Regions from separate parts of the Phyllobacterium sp. NPDC097923 genome, predicted to be linked through region 4. Evidence: predicted binding sites of a transcription regulator. Region 4 holds the regulator's gene; each other region holds the start of a gene.
What was found. Region 4 encodes LexA, which represses DNA repair genes until DNA is damaged. Its sites were predicted from a motif close to TGTTCNNNNTGTGTTCNG; they were not measured.
Positions count from the first base shown of each region.

Region 1: the regulator LexA is predicted to act here: its motif matches at 1,514-1,531, upstream of ACIQWS_RS12995 (YifB family Mg chelatase-like AAA ATPase).
Region 2: the regulator LexA is predicted to act here: its motif matches at 1,273-1,290, upstream of ACIQWS_RS11665 (ATP-dependent helicase).
Region 3: the regulator LexA is predicted to act here: its motif matches at 1,534-1,551, upstream of ACIQWS_RS05110 (sel1 repeat family protein).

Region 1 covers NZ_JBIWBL010000002.1:135,082-138,565, reverse strand. Annotated here, with positions in the region: gene ACIQWS_RS12995 (YifB family Mg chelatase-like AAA ATPase) at 1-1,434, opposite strand, end outside; gene ACIQWS_RS12990 (MBL fold metallo-hydrolase) at 1,585-2,466, opposite strand; gene ACIQWS_RS12985 (LysR family transcriptional regulator) at 2,613-3,484, shown strand, end outside.
Region 2 covers NZ_JBIWBL010000001.1:2,308,609-2,312,092, forward strand. Annotated here, with positions in the region: gene ACIQWS_RS11660 (glucose/quinate/shikimate family membrane-bound PQQ-dependent dehydrogenase) at 1-1,091, opposite strand, end outside; gene ACIQWS_RS11665 (ATP-dependent helicase) at 1,335-3,484, shown strand, end outside.
Region 3 covers NZ_JBIWBL010000001.1:1,021,584-1,025,067, forward strand. Annotated here, with positions in the region: gene ACIQWS_RS05100 (SRPBCC domain-containing protein) at 1-366, opposite strand, end outside; gene ACIQWS_RS05105 (DUF2147 domain-containing protein) at 876-1,223, opposite strand; gene ACIQWS_RS05110 (sel1 repeat family protein) at 1,695-1,961, shown strand; gene ACIQWS_RS05115 (LysR family transcriptional regulator) at 2,137-2,997, opposite strand; gene ACIQWS_RS05120 (hypothetical protein) at 3,006-3,320, shown strand.
Region 4 covers NZ_JBIWBL010000001.1:1,494,448-1,497,931, reverse strand. Annotated here, with positions in the region: gene ACIQWS_RS07545 (substrate-binding domain-containing protein) at 1-222, shown strand, start outside; gene ACIQWS_RS07540 (GNAT family N-acetyltransferase) at 227-1,069, opposite strand; gene lexA (transcriptional repressor LexA) at 1,258-1,977, shown strand; gene ACIQWS_RS07530 (ComEC/Rec2 family competence protein) at 1,971-3,484, opposite strand, start outside.

The DNA.
Region 1 (3,484 bases), on a different contig from region 4:
TGTCCGCGCCACCTTGAGAATCCGGTGATAGCCGCGTGCGGAAAAGCGCATCTGTTCGGCAGCCTGCTGCAGGAGTGCCTGGCCGGGCTTGTCTGGCCGGGAAACCTCCTCGATCAACGCCGCGGGGCAATGGGCGTTCACTGTCACGGCGGGCGATCCCATTTGTTCGTAGCGGCGTCTTTGCAGGTCCCGGGCGCGGGCAACGCGCAGTGCGACCGATGCGCTGCTTTCGGCAATGGGGCGGCGGATGAGATCCGCGGCACTGACGGCGGGAACGTCGATGCGAAGGTCGATGCGGTCAAGCAGCGGACCCGAAATGCGGGCCTGGTAATCCTGGCGGCAGCGTGGCCCCCGGGCGCAGCGGTGTCCCGGTTCTCCGGCCATGCCGCAGCGGCAGGGGTTCATGGCGGCCACGAGCTGGATTTGCGCCGGATAGGAAATACGGTGATTGGCGCGGGCGATCATGCATTCTCCGCTTTCCAGCGGCTGGCGCAGGGAATCGAGCACCTGGGGCGCGAATTCGGGAAATTCATCCAGAAACAGCACGCCGCGATGGGCGAGGGAGACTTCACCGGGGCGGGCACGTATGCCGCCGCCGACCATCGCCGCCATGGAGGCGGAATGGTGCGGTGCCCGGAACGGCCGCCGGTCGGTGAGCCTGCCGCCCGGCAATTCGCCAGCGACCGAAGCAATCATCGACACCTCGAGCAATTCGTGCGGCAGCAGCGGCGGCAGGATGGACGGAAGCCGCTGCGCGAGCATGGACTTTCCCGCGCCGGGCGGTCCGATCATGAGGAGGTTATGGCCGCCGGCAGCGGCAATCTCCAGCGCGCGCCGGGCGCCTTCCTGTCCTCTGATATCGCTCAGATCGGGCAGATCGGCTGCATTGGTCTGCAGGCACGGTTCAGGGCGCGACAGCACCTGATGGCCGCGAAAATGATTGGCGAGACTGATCAGGCTGCGCGGCGCCAGAATATCGATCTGCGCGCCCGCCCAGGCAGCCTCGGGTCCGCAGGGGGCGGGGCAGATCAGGCCGCGCTCCTGCCGGTTGGCGGAGATCGCGGCAGGAAGAACCCCGGCCACATGGGTGATCGTGCCATCGAGCGATAGTTCGCCGAGAACGACATAGGCGTCCAGCACATCGGCGGGAATGGCGCCGAGCCCCGCCATCAGGCCCATGGCGATCGGCAGGTCGTAATGGCTGCCTTCCTTGGGCAGGTCCGCCGGCGCGAGGTTGACGGTGACCTTCTTGGGCGGCAGGGACAGGCCGGAGGCATGCAGCGCCGCCTGCACGCGTTCGCGGCTTTCAGCCACGGCCTTGTCGGGCAGGCCCACAATATGGATTCCCATCTTGCCGGGGGCGATCATCACCTGCACATCGACAGGTTGGGCCTCAATGCCCTGAAATGCGACGGTACGCACGCGGGTGACCATCAATCGTTCCTTGAAAATATCACGTCAGAAAATGAACAATGCCAATAACGGCACCTCATCACAATTTGCGTGGCATGACAAGAACGTTAGGAGAACAACCGGCCCGCACCGGGGATGGAATTCGGCGCGATGCGGTTCAGCCGGGGACCATCAGCCCCATTTCATCTCGCCCTTGGCGACCTTGGCGCCCAGCTCAAGCGATGAGACATCGAGCAGGTCGGGGTAATGCGCCTTCATGGCGGAGATCAGTTCGCCGCTGGTCTTGGCTTTCCCGGCTTCCGTGTTGAACGTCTCGAGATAGTTCCGGGTGAATTTTACCGCCTGAAGTCCCTGCGGGGCACCGGCAACCTGATGCGACGGCACGACGATCCGGGGATTGCGCGCCGCCATTTCATCAAGCACGGCAATCCACTTCTTCCGGTCTTCCACGGCCGGCTCGTCCGCAACCCAGACATGGACGCCTGAGGAAACCAGCACACCGCCGAAAACCGCTTCAAGCCCGGGCACCCAGAGATAGCGGCGATCCTTCATATCCTTGATGGTGACGATCTCGATCCTGTTTCCCTCCAGGTCGAGCGAGGACAGGTCTGAGGCTTCCGGAATGACGACATCCGCCAGCACCTTCGGTCCATTGTCCTTGAGCTGCGGCCCCCAGACGTCGAGCTTGCCCTGCACGTTGCCCTTGATGGCGTCCACGGTGGCGTGCGCCGCAAGGACTTTTGCCTTGGGGAAGGCATCGACGATGGGACGCAGGCCAAAATAGTAATCGGGGTCGCTGCAACTGATGTAAATCGTTGTCAGGGTCTTGCCGGTCGCCTTGATCGCATCGGCAACCATGTGTCCATCGGAGAGTGTGAACCCGCCATCGAGCAGGATCGCTTCCTTCTCGCCGGTCAGGAGCACCGGGGTGCGGCGGAAACCGTTCTCATCCGCCTGGAAATAGGTCCATGCCAGCGTGGAAGCGGCCCTGGCCGCAATGGCGCCCAGCGGCTGCAGGGCCGCCACGGCACCGGCTGCCAGGAGGGATTTCATCGTATCGCGTCGTGTCAGAAGGGTTCGCACGTCTCGGTCCTCGCTCGGTTTCTCACTGTGGGGCGTATAGTGACATGGACGAGTTTCTTGAAAAATCCCGATCAAAATGACAGACTGTATGATTATTTCGTATAATAAGGCGTGTCATGCCCGCGGTCAGTTTCAACAGGTTCATCTATTTCGTCACCGTGGTGGATATGGGATCGTTCACCGCCGCCGCCGACCGGCTGGGTGTCGCCAAGGCCGTCGTCAGCCATCAGGTGTCGAAGCTGGAGGAGGAACTTGGCACGGCGCTCCTGATCCGCACGACACGGCGGCTGCGGACGACGGAGGCGGGGCGGCGCTTCTACGAACGTTGCATCGTCGTCCTGCGCGAGGCTGAAAACGCGATCGAGGAGGTGTCGTCCGAGACCGGAACACCTGTCGGGACCCTGATGCTGACAGCGCCGCTGGATTATGGCGCAAAAGTCGTAGCGCCGGCACTGGCGCTTTATCTTCAGCGCCATCCGCAGATGCAGGCCGATCTCACCTTCACCGATGTCAAATTCGATCTGGTCGACAATGAGCTTGATCTCTCCATCCGTGTCGGCTGGCTGGAGGATTCCAGCGCGCAGGCCCGGCGGATCGGCACGTTCGAGCAGCATCTCGTCTGTTCGCCCGCCTATGCCGGACAGATCGGTCGCGTTGCGCATCCCGGCGCGCTCGAAGCGGCGAAATGGATCGCCAACGGGGCGCTGAAGGAACCGTTGCGCTGGCTGTTTGCAAAAGGCGATGAAAAGGTGGTTGTGACGGGCAGGTCCGTTGTCAGCGCCAATGGCACCGAGGCAAGCTATGTCTGCGTCCTCGCCGGTATCGGGCTCGCCGTCATGCCGGACTACCAGGTGGTGCAGGATATTGCGGCCGGCCGGCTCGTGCGCCTGCTGCCCGGCTGGTCATTGCCGGCGGGCGGCATTCACGCGGTCTATCCGCCGGCCAAATACAGGCCGGCGCGCGTGCGCGCCTTTGTCGATATCCTTGA
Region 2 (3,484 bases), 810 kb from region 4:
CCGGTATTGATATCGAAAGCGCGGATGACGCCGGACTGTTCGTGGATCGAATAGTTGTCATTAACTGCGCCGCCGACGATGATCTTGCCCGCGGCAATAACCGGCGGCGAGGTCGAATAGTAGTACCCGGCGGGGTTATAGGGCATGCCGGTTTCCAGATGGATGGTGCCCTTGTCGCCAAAGGCCGGGCAGACCTGGCCATTGGCCGCATCGAGCGCGATCAGCCTTGCATCGGCGGTGGGCATATAGACCCGCTCGGCGCAGGGTTGTCCGGCCGCGACGGTGGCATCGGCATAATAGGACACGCCGCGGCAGGTCTGGTGCTGCCGGTCGTCATTGTCCTTCACCTGCGGATCGAAGCGCCATTTTTCCTTGCCGCTGGCGGCATCGAGCGCAATGACGAAATTATGCGGCGTGCAGATATAGAGCGTGTCGCGCACCTTGAGCGGCGTCACCTGATAGGTCGTTTCCGGAATATCGGTGGAGCGGCGCACGTCGCCGGTCTGGTAGGTCCAAGCCACCTGCAGCTTGGCGACATTGTCGGGCGTGATCTGCTTCAGCGGCGAATAGCGCTGGCCGTAGAGGCTGCGGCCATAGAAGTGCCAGTCGTCATTGGGCACGCCCCCGATATCGGGCGTGGCGGTCACAGCCTCCCGGCTCAGCTGGCCGGGAAGATCGAGCGGATCCCGGGTCATGGAATAGCCGGCAACGCCGAGCGCCACCAGAACGGCCAGCCAGAGCGGCGCTGCCCCCAGAGAGGCAGAGCCATTATCGGCACGGGTCAGCCGGCCGCGCACCCACGGTGTCAGGAGCCAGAGCCCGAGCAGGATGATCACGCCGCCACGCGGCGCCAGCTGCCACCAGTCGAAGCGGATTTCCCAGATGGCCCAGCCCAGCGTGCCGATCACCAGCAGCGCATAGACCGGCAATGCGGCCGAGCGCCGCCGGAATAGGAGAATGGATGTGACGAGAAAGGCGAGCGCGGCGATGACATAATACCAGCTGCCGCCGAGGACGGCGAGCCAGACGCCACCCGCACCCAGGGCAGCCGCGATGATCAGAAAAAGGAGAGCTGTCAGAGTGATTGCCATGGCAGGGATCCTTTCCAAGCTCAATCAAGATCGAATGGTCCTGACATGAGGCTGCGAACGGGCCATCGGCTGCCAGATTCCTCTCTGATCTAGGCGTATGCCCTAATTCAGAACGGCGCAATATCAACGATTGCAAATTTCAATCGCAAGTTTCAGGGGAAACTCTGCGCTAAATGCTGTACGTTCTTGCTTTGTATCGGATCGGTCTGGTTTTTCGATGCCGAATCACTACATTGGAGTGAAATGTCCGGATTGCCTGACGATATACCGTTCTTCGATGAACCTGATGCGCCTCGCCAGCCGCAGGGCATAGCTGCACGCGCCATGCAGGCGCGCGGCGCGCCGCCCTATCTCAATGGTCTCAACCCCGAGCAACGCCTTGCGGTTGAAACCACCGAAGGGCCGGTACTGGTTCTCGCCGGTGCCGGAACCGGCAAGACACGGGTGCTGACCTCACGCATCGCCCACATCCTCTCCCTCGGCAAGGCCTATCCCAGCCAGATTCTTGCGGTGACCTTCACCAACAAGGCGGCGCGCGAGATGAAGGAGCGCATCGGCGTTCTCGTCGGCGGTGCCGTGGAAGGCATGCCCTGGCTCGGCACGTTCCACTCCATCGGCGTCAAGCTGCTGCGCCGCCATGCGGAACTGGTCGGCCTGCGTTCGGATTTCACCATTCTCGACACGGATGATGTCATCCGCCTGATCAAGCAGATCATTCAGGCCGAAGGGCTCGACGACAAACGCTGGCCTGCCAAGCAGTTCGCGCTGATGATCGACGGCTGGAAGAACAAGGGCCTCGGCCCGGAGGAAATCCCCGAGGGCGATGCCCGCGCCTTTGCCAACGGCAAGGGCCGCGAACTCTATACCGCCTACCAGAACCGCCTGAAGACGCTGAACGCCTGCGATTTCGGCGACCTGCTCTGCCATCCCATTCGCATGTTCCGCGCCTATCCGGATGTGCTGAAGGAATATCACGCCAAATTCCGCTACATCCTCGTCGACGAGTATCAGGACACCAACACCGCCCAGTACATGTGGCTGCGCCTCATCGCGCAGGGCTCGAAGAATGTCTGCTGCGTCGGCGATGACGACCAGTCGATCTATGGTTGGCGCGGTGCCGAAGTCGACAATATCCTGCGCTTCGAGAAGGATTTTCCCGGCGCGGTCGTGATCCGCCTGGAGCGCAATTACCGCTCGACGGCGCATATTCTCGGCGCGGCGTCGTTCCTCATTTCCCACAATGAGGGCCGCCTCGGCAAAACCCTGTTCACCGATGCGCCGAATGCCGAAGACGCCAAGGTCAATGTCCACGCCGCCTGGGATTCCGAAGAGGAAGCCCGCGCGGTCGGCGAGGAAATTGAACAGGCGCAGCGCAGGGGCCACAACCTCAATGATATGTCGATCCTCGTGCGCGCCTCCTTCCAGATGCGCGAGTTCGAAGACCGTTTCGTCACCCTCGGCCTGAATTACCGCGTCGTTGGCGGCCCGCGGTTCTACGAGCGCCTCGAAATCCGCGATGCCCTCGCCTATTTCCGCGTCGTGGCTCAAGGGTCCGATGACCTTGCGCTGGAGCGCATCATCAACACGCCCAAGCGCGGCCTCGGTGAAGCCGCCGTGCGGCAGGTGCATGACTATGCCCGCGCCCGCGATATCGGCATGCTCGATGCCGCCGCCGATCTGGTGCAGACGGAAGAGCTGAAGCCCAAACCCCGTTCCGCCCTGCGCGAAGTGGTTGAAAACTTCCACCGCTGGCAATCTTTGATTGATTCAACGCCGCACACCCAGCTCGCCGAAATGATTCTCGACGAATCCGGCTATACCGCCATGTGGCAGGCCGACCGTTCGGCGGAAGCGCCGGGCCGGCTGGAAAACCTGAAGGAACTCATCCGCTCCATGGAGGAGTACGAGTCCCTGCGGTCGTTCCTCGAACACGTGGCCCTGGTCATGGACGCCGAGCAGAATGAAAATCTCGATGCGGTCAACATCATGACGCTGCATTCGGCCAAGGGGCTGGAATTCGAGACCGTCTTCCTGCCCGGCTGGGAGGAAGGCCTGTTCCCGCACCAGCGCGCGCTGGATGAGGGCGGCCGCTCCGGCCTTGAGGAAGAGCGGCGGCTTGCCTATGTCGGCCTGACGCGCGCCAAGAAGAACCTGCATATCTGGTTCGTCTCCAACCGGCGCATCCACGGGCTCTGGCAGTCGACGATCCCCTCCCGTTTCCTCGAGGAACTGCCGGAAGCGCACGTGGAAGTTGTTGCGACAGGCAATTCCTATGGCGGATACGGTTCCGGCGGCGGCTATGGCCAGTCACGCTTCGACCGCGCCGATCCGTTCGAGAACACCTATTCGACGCCCGGCTGGCAGCGCGCCCAGCAGAACCGTTCCGACGCCAC
Region 3 (3,484 bases), 470 kb from region 4:
AAAGACGAGCCGCGTGCGCTGTCCCTGCGCGCTCATGGTGACGGTTACCAATGTCTGCGGCCCGCGCAGGCCATCGCTATCCTCCCAGGCAAAGGTGAAGACGATCCGCTCCGGCTCGACGATCCGCGTGTAGCGGCCGACCATCCAGGCGTCCTCGCCATCGGGAGAGCGGATGGACGAGCGATAGGCACCGCCCTCCCTGAAATCGATCTGGCAGTTCGGGCAGGTGAAATTCTTCGGCCCCCACCAGCGCACGACATGCTCCGGCTGTGACCAGACCTTGAAAACGAGCGCCACCGGCGCATCGACGATCCGGACGATTGTCAGTTCGCGATCATTGTCCCTGCGGGCCAGCGCTGCGGTCATGGTTCCTCTTCCTTCCCATTCCGAACGGATATTACCTAACTCATAGGTTAAATAACCTTTTGGTTTAATACACTCTGATTTTGCCAACGTCAACATTGCCGGGGCATACTTTTTTGCGTCACACATTTTCCTTGGAAAGCGCCACATCCGGCATCAGTTTCCGCTCCGGCAAGGACCGCCTTGCGATTCACGATGCCGGAGACGCAGATGAGACATGTCAGGTCATATTACACGCCGCGCTGCACGTGTTGGGTCCATGCCGGTTGTTCCGGCCCTGTCGCTGTCGATCAGACCGGCGGGCGCAGCGAAGGAGCGGGATATCGAAGCCGCGTTCAAAGACCTGGAGAGGGCAAGCGGTGCACGCCTTGGGGTTTCGGCGCACGGTACGGGCAGCGGTAAGCGCATCGCAAGAAGGCGCAACCCGGACGGGCCGGCCATATCTGGCGCAAGCAAACAAAAACCCCGCGAGAGCTCTACGCCTTCGCGGGGTTTGGCATGCCGTCTGAAAATTACTGGCGTGTCAGGCTTTCGCTCTTGCAGATGAGCCCGCCCAGCACGCAACCGGACAGGGACAGGGTGTTGCCGCTGACGCTGGCCTTACCATTATAAGTCTTGCCCTCGTCAAGCTTGTTGACCTGTCCCTTGTAGGACCCGCCCTTGCCGGACATCTCGCCGATGGATTTGCCCTTGTATTCGCCGGTCAAGACCGTGCCGCAATACTTGTCGGCGCCGCAGGACGAGTACTGGATGAGCGTACCTGTCGGCCGCTTCCACGTGCCGACGATCGGTTCTTCGGCCAGTGCCGGACCTGCCATCAATACGACGCCGGCGCATGCCAATAAGAGTTTGCGATTCATATGTTCCTCCCGATAAGGGTTGTGCGGCAAATGGGGTCTCTCCGCGTCCATTTGCATGTCCCTTACGTAAACGTAATTCAAAAAAACCCTGAAAGGAAGCCTTATGCGTGCTCGCAGCCGGGGTTTTTTGCAGGCAGGCGTTGCGGAACGGAGAGGAGATTTCTGTGTGAATGGCTCCAAGCCCGGCAAAAAGAAGCTGTGCCTTGGTTAGCAAAGGCTTGAAATCGGATAATGGCATTTTAAGCGAATTTGATCCAAATGCCTGCAATTGCTGGGGCGATATATTTAATGAATTCCGAAGTTTACCAGTTGTTTTTGTTTTGTTTGGCTCCAGTTAATCATGCCCTTTAACAGCAATTTGAGGGCTGTGTGGCATTCTCGAAAACATCGAAAGAGCACGCCAAAACAAACAAATCAGGCGGTTCTCAGAAGTCTAACAGGGCTTATCGGTTTAAACAGGGACTCGGTAAAATGGCACGCTTTGATCTTCAGAATATCGATGCCGGACATGTCGGCGGCACCGCAGAAACGGACATCCTCTTTGAAATGGGCATCATGTATGCCACGGGCCGTGACTGTGCCGTTGATCATGTCGCCGCGCATAAATGGTTCAACATTGCGGCCATCAAAGGCAGCGACCGGGCTGCGGAACTGCGCGCCGAACTGGTGAAAACCATGTCCAAGGCCGATCTGGCAACGGCCATGCGCGAAGCCCGCGAATGGATGACCACACACTGAACTGCAGATGCCTGGTGCGTGGTTCGACAAGCTCACCATGAGGGAAGTGGGTTGGTGCAAGGTTAATCACAAACGTAGCAGAACCTAACTCCCTGCAATCCTCACTCTCCCTCATGGTGAGCTTGTCGAACCACGCATGAGCGCTCAAGCCACAGCGGCACGAGACGACAATGGCTCAGCCCATCGGCTGGAACGCATCGCGGATCACCTTGGCCATGCCGTCAATCGCAGGGCTCATCATCCGCGGATTGCGCCGCAGCACGACATTCGATGAATCAATGACCGGAAAGCCCTCCGCCTCGGTCAGTTCGCGGCAGCCCGACGGGATATTGCTGCGCGCGAGCGGGGCGATGGCAAGGCCAGAAACCGCGGCTATTTTCAAGCCTCCGCCCGTATCGCAGCTATAGGCCACGCGATAATCGATCCTGTTGCGTTCCAGCGATCCCATGGCGAATTTCCTGCACCAGTCCGAGCGCTCGTAGATCGCGATGGGAACGGGCGTGATTTCATGCACGCAATGCACCTCCGAGGTGACCCAGACGGTCGGGTCGATAAACAGAACCTCGCCGGTTGCCGGCGGCTCCCAGTTGAATATGACGGCAAGATCAAGCTCGTCCGCATCGAGTGCGGCCAGCTGCTGCGCCGAATATCCGCATTTGACCGTTACCTCCACCTGCGGATGCTGGCTGGCAAAGGCGGCGAGGGCGCGCGGCAGGATCGTGTAGCCATATTCTTCGGGAAGGCCGATCCGCACGGGGCCGCCAAGCGGCTTGGCCCGGATCGTCGCCATGGTTTCATCGAGCAGCGCGACGATGCGCTGCGCGTTGACGAGCAGTGCTTCGCCCTGGTCAGTCAGCGCAACGCCGCGCGAGCCGCGGGCAAAAACGCTTTCTCCCAGAACCTCCTCAAGCCGCTTGATCTGCACGCTCACGGCCGATTGCGTGCGCCCGATCCTTTCCGCCGCGCGGGTGACATTGCCGGCCGTTGCCACGGCCAGGAACGTGCGGAGCAGATCGCTGTCGAGCGGCGGGTTCATGGTATTCCTTGCAATTAAAATTTCGAATGACAGGCATAATTTCTATTCGTTTGATGTATGTCAATACCTGCGGCAAGCATGGCGATTATTCGCCATTCGAGATCATCTCCATGTCTGTTTTCTGCTTGTTTTCAAAACTTTGGAAGGATTTGCAGATCGCTGATCGCGAGGCTCGCCAACTCGCGGTGTTGTCGCGCAAGCCGGGTGAACATTTGCTGCGCGATGCCGGTATCACGCGCCAGGACGCAGCCGGGATCGCCTGCTGCTATCGCCTGAAGCGGCTGCGGGCACTTCTGCTGCACGGGAACCAGCCCCGCCATTGACATGGCCACCGGTTCGAAGCTGAACACTCTTCTTCGGCAATTCCACATTATTGACGCAATCAGGACGAGATTATTGTTGCGATTGCAACCTAGCCGTTAGACGGCATCATGCTAAGGGGCCATTGTTCTCGTGGGAGCGCCGCTGCGATCCGGCAGGTCTGAGT
Region 4 (3,484 bases):
TCGGTGATCGCCCATGACGACGTGTTCCCCTATCTCAATGCCAGCAACATGGTCCCCGCCATGACCACCACCCGGTCGTCGATCCGCTCCGCCGGGTCGCGTATCGCCGAACTGCTGGTGCGCGTCCTTGACGGCGAGCCGGTCGAGAACATCCACGAGATATGGCCGGTCGAACTCATCCTGCGCCAATCGAGCGGTCCGCCCGTCGCCCCGCGCCGGTGAGTGCCTAGCCCAATTCGAAGGTTGTGATGCCAAAAATCCGGTCGAGCGGCAATTCGGGCGCCGGTCCGCGATACATGCGTGCGGTTTCGAACACCGGCGCCAGACCGTACCGGTCGCACAGGCGCCGCGCGGCCCCATTGGTCCCGGGAATATCCAGAAAGACCTGTGCATCCCCGGCCTTTGCTGCGAGCGATTGAAACAGCCGGTCGGCGATCTCTTCGGTTTCGGCAAACAAGGGACCGATTTTGCAACCCTCGCGGCATGCGCGCACGACGCCATACCCCGCGATTTTTCCGTCGGCAATGCAGGCCAGGCCGTGGCGCGAGCCGGACGGGCCGAGCCAGGCACGGATAAACGATTCCCGTGGTTCGGGATTGAATTGACGGTCATAGGCGGCGACGGCGCCGATCCATTGCGCATCGATGGCGACGATATCGTCGCTGACGGGTGCCCTGCAGCCGGGGGCGCCGCCATAGCGGTAATTCGCATGGGCATAGACAAACCCCGACTTCCGATAGTTTTCCTGCTGGGCAACGACACCATCAAGGCCGATGGTCTGTCCGGCAAATCCGCTCAGCACATCCTGCCAGAGCGACCAGCCGAAACCCAGCCCGCGCGATTGCGGACGCACCATGTAGAAGCCGAGAAAGCCGTAGTCTCTCGCATAGCGGACCAGCGAGACCGCTGCCGTCAGTTCATCATTGACCTCAAGCACGTGATAGCCTTTGGGGTCCGCGGCCCAGAATGCGTCCGCATCGTCCAAACCGGGGTTCCAGCCCTCGGCAGCTGCCCAGTCGATGATGGTGTCAAGGTCCTGGCGCTCGGCGATTCGGATGAAAGCTGTCATGATATTGTGATATCCAGTTGGAAACCGACGGAACAGTACCCTGAACGGGTGCATTTCTGCCCCCACATGCTTCGTAACCAAGCTTCCAGCATTGCCGCAACGGAATATTAAGCACTTGTAGAACAATGCTGGAACAGATAGTGTTTGTTCTGGTTTTGTTTTTCCGATTCCCTGCTAAAGGATCGCCGATGCTCACGCGTAAACAACATGAACTTCTTCTCTTCATTCATGAGCGTCTGAAGGAGACGGGCATTCCGCCATCCTTCGACGAAATGAAGGATGCGCTGGATCTGGCCTCCAAATCCGGCATTCACCGGCTGATCACTGCGCTGGAAGAGCGCGGCTTCATTCGCCGGCTTGCGAACAGGGCACGCGCGCTGGAAGTCCTGCGCCTGCCGGACTCCATCGCACCCGGCCTCAACAGCCAGAGAAAGTTCGAGCCGAGCGTCATCGAGGGCAGTCTCGGACGCAATGTTGCACCGCCCAAGCCGCAGCCGCGCGCCTCCAACGATATGGACATGCCTGCCAATGTCAGCATTCCGGTCATGGGCCGGATTGCCGCTGGTGTGCCGATTTCCGCGATCCAGAACCAGACCCACATGCTGAGCCTTCCGCCAGATATGATCGGCAGCGGCGAACATTATGCGCTTGAGGTCAAGGGCGACTCGATGATCGAAGCGGGTATTTTTGATGGCGATACCGTCGTCATCAAGCGCGGCGACACCGCAAGCCCAGGCGAAATCATCGTGGCGCTGGTCGATGATGAGGAAGCCACCCTCAAGCGGTTCCGCCGCAAGGGTGCCTCGATTGCCCTGGAAGCCGCCAACCCTGCCTATGAAACGCGGATTTTCGGACCGGACCGCGTGCGGGTGCAGGGCAAGCTCGTCGGCCTGATCCGCCGTTACTGACCGGCCGCCGCGTCCCGTTCGACATTGTTCGGGACGCCTTCGATCGCGTGGGCCTTGCGTGAATGCTCCGGCCGGTTGCGCGCCGCATTGGAATGAGTGCGGTACTTGTTCCAGGGTCGGTCCGGCGGACCGATCGCCCAGGTCAGGCGGGCCGACTGCACCCTTTGCTCCAGCGCTTCTCCGGCTTTCGATAGATCCGTCACGTCACCCTGCCCTTGCCCGCCGGAACCGAACCGGATTTCCGCAGCACCGTTCAAGGCGAGATCGCGGCGCGTGATCACCATTGGGCCCGGAACAGGGCAATCGGTGTCCACACCGGCAAAGCCCAGCACGACGATATTCCCCTCGCTGCATGCGGGGTTCCTTTGCGCGGGATCATCCGTATAGGCGATGATGAGACCGCCCGGTTCGCGCGCCAGGCAGAGCTTTCCGGCGCATTCGAAGGCACCCTCCGCTGCCTCTTTGCCGATCCGCGCCGGTTTGACGATCTGTTCCAGCCCAAAACCCTGCCGCCAGTTGTTTAACGTGAAGGCGCCGCCCTGCGGGCGATTGATCATCAATGCCGTGCCATTGCGCACACCGGCCAGCCGGCCATCCTCCGACAGGACGATATCCGGCGGCGCTGTGCGTGCCATGATCAGGATGGCCGCAGCAAACAGCGGCAGACCGCACAGACGCAACCACGACGTCGTGAGAAGCAGGATCACAAGTGCCACGCTCATCAGGATAAGGCTCGGCTGCGGCATCGGACCGAGATTGCCCGAGGGCGAGAGTGCGGCAACGTGATGGGCGATGAACACCACCAGCTCGATGCCGCGTTCCATGACGGCGAACGGCAGGAAATCCAGATCGAACGGCATCAGCAACAGCGCCAGTACGGCGAAGGGCATGACCAGAACCGAGACCACGGGCAAGGCAAAGGCGTTGCCGATCAGCCCGAGCGGCGCCGTATTGTTGAAATGATAGGCGGCAAAGATCGCACTGGCCGAACCGGCGACCAGGGATGTCAGCGCGACATCACTGATATGATCGCCGATCTTGCCGGGCAGCCGCAACAACAGGCTGTTGCCGGAGGCACGCCGCGCGGTCCGGCCGGCCCTGCGCGGCGACCACCAGCCGTAGAATGCGATCAGTGCGGCTGTGGCCGAGTACGACATCTGGAAGCTTGGTCCCATCACCTCGTGCGGCGCGATGGCAATGGTTACCAAGGCGGCCAGGGCAACATTCCGCAGCGACAGCGCCGCCCGGTCCACGGTCATGGCGACAAGCATGACTGCCAGCATGACAAAGCTGCGCTGGGCCGCCACGTCGATCCCCGAGAGCAGCAGATAGAATGCCGACGCCAGCAGCGCTGCGCATGCCGAAAATTTCTTGATGGGATGGCGCGCGGCAAAGTCCGGAAAGAAGGCCATGCACGCACGCAGCGAGCCGATGACGATCCCGGCCACGAGCGCCATGTGCAATCCCGAAATGGAGAGGATATGCGACAGGCCGCTCAGCCGCATGG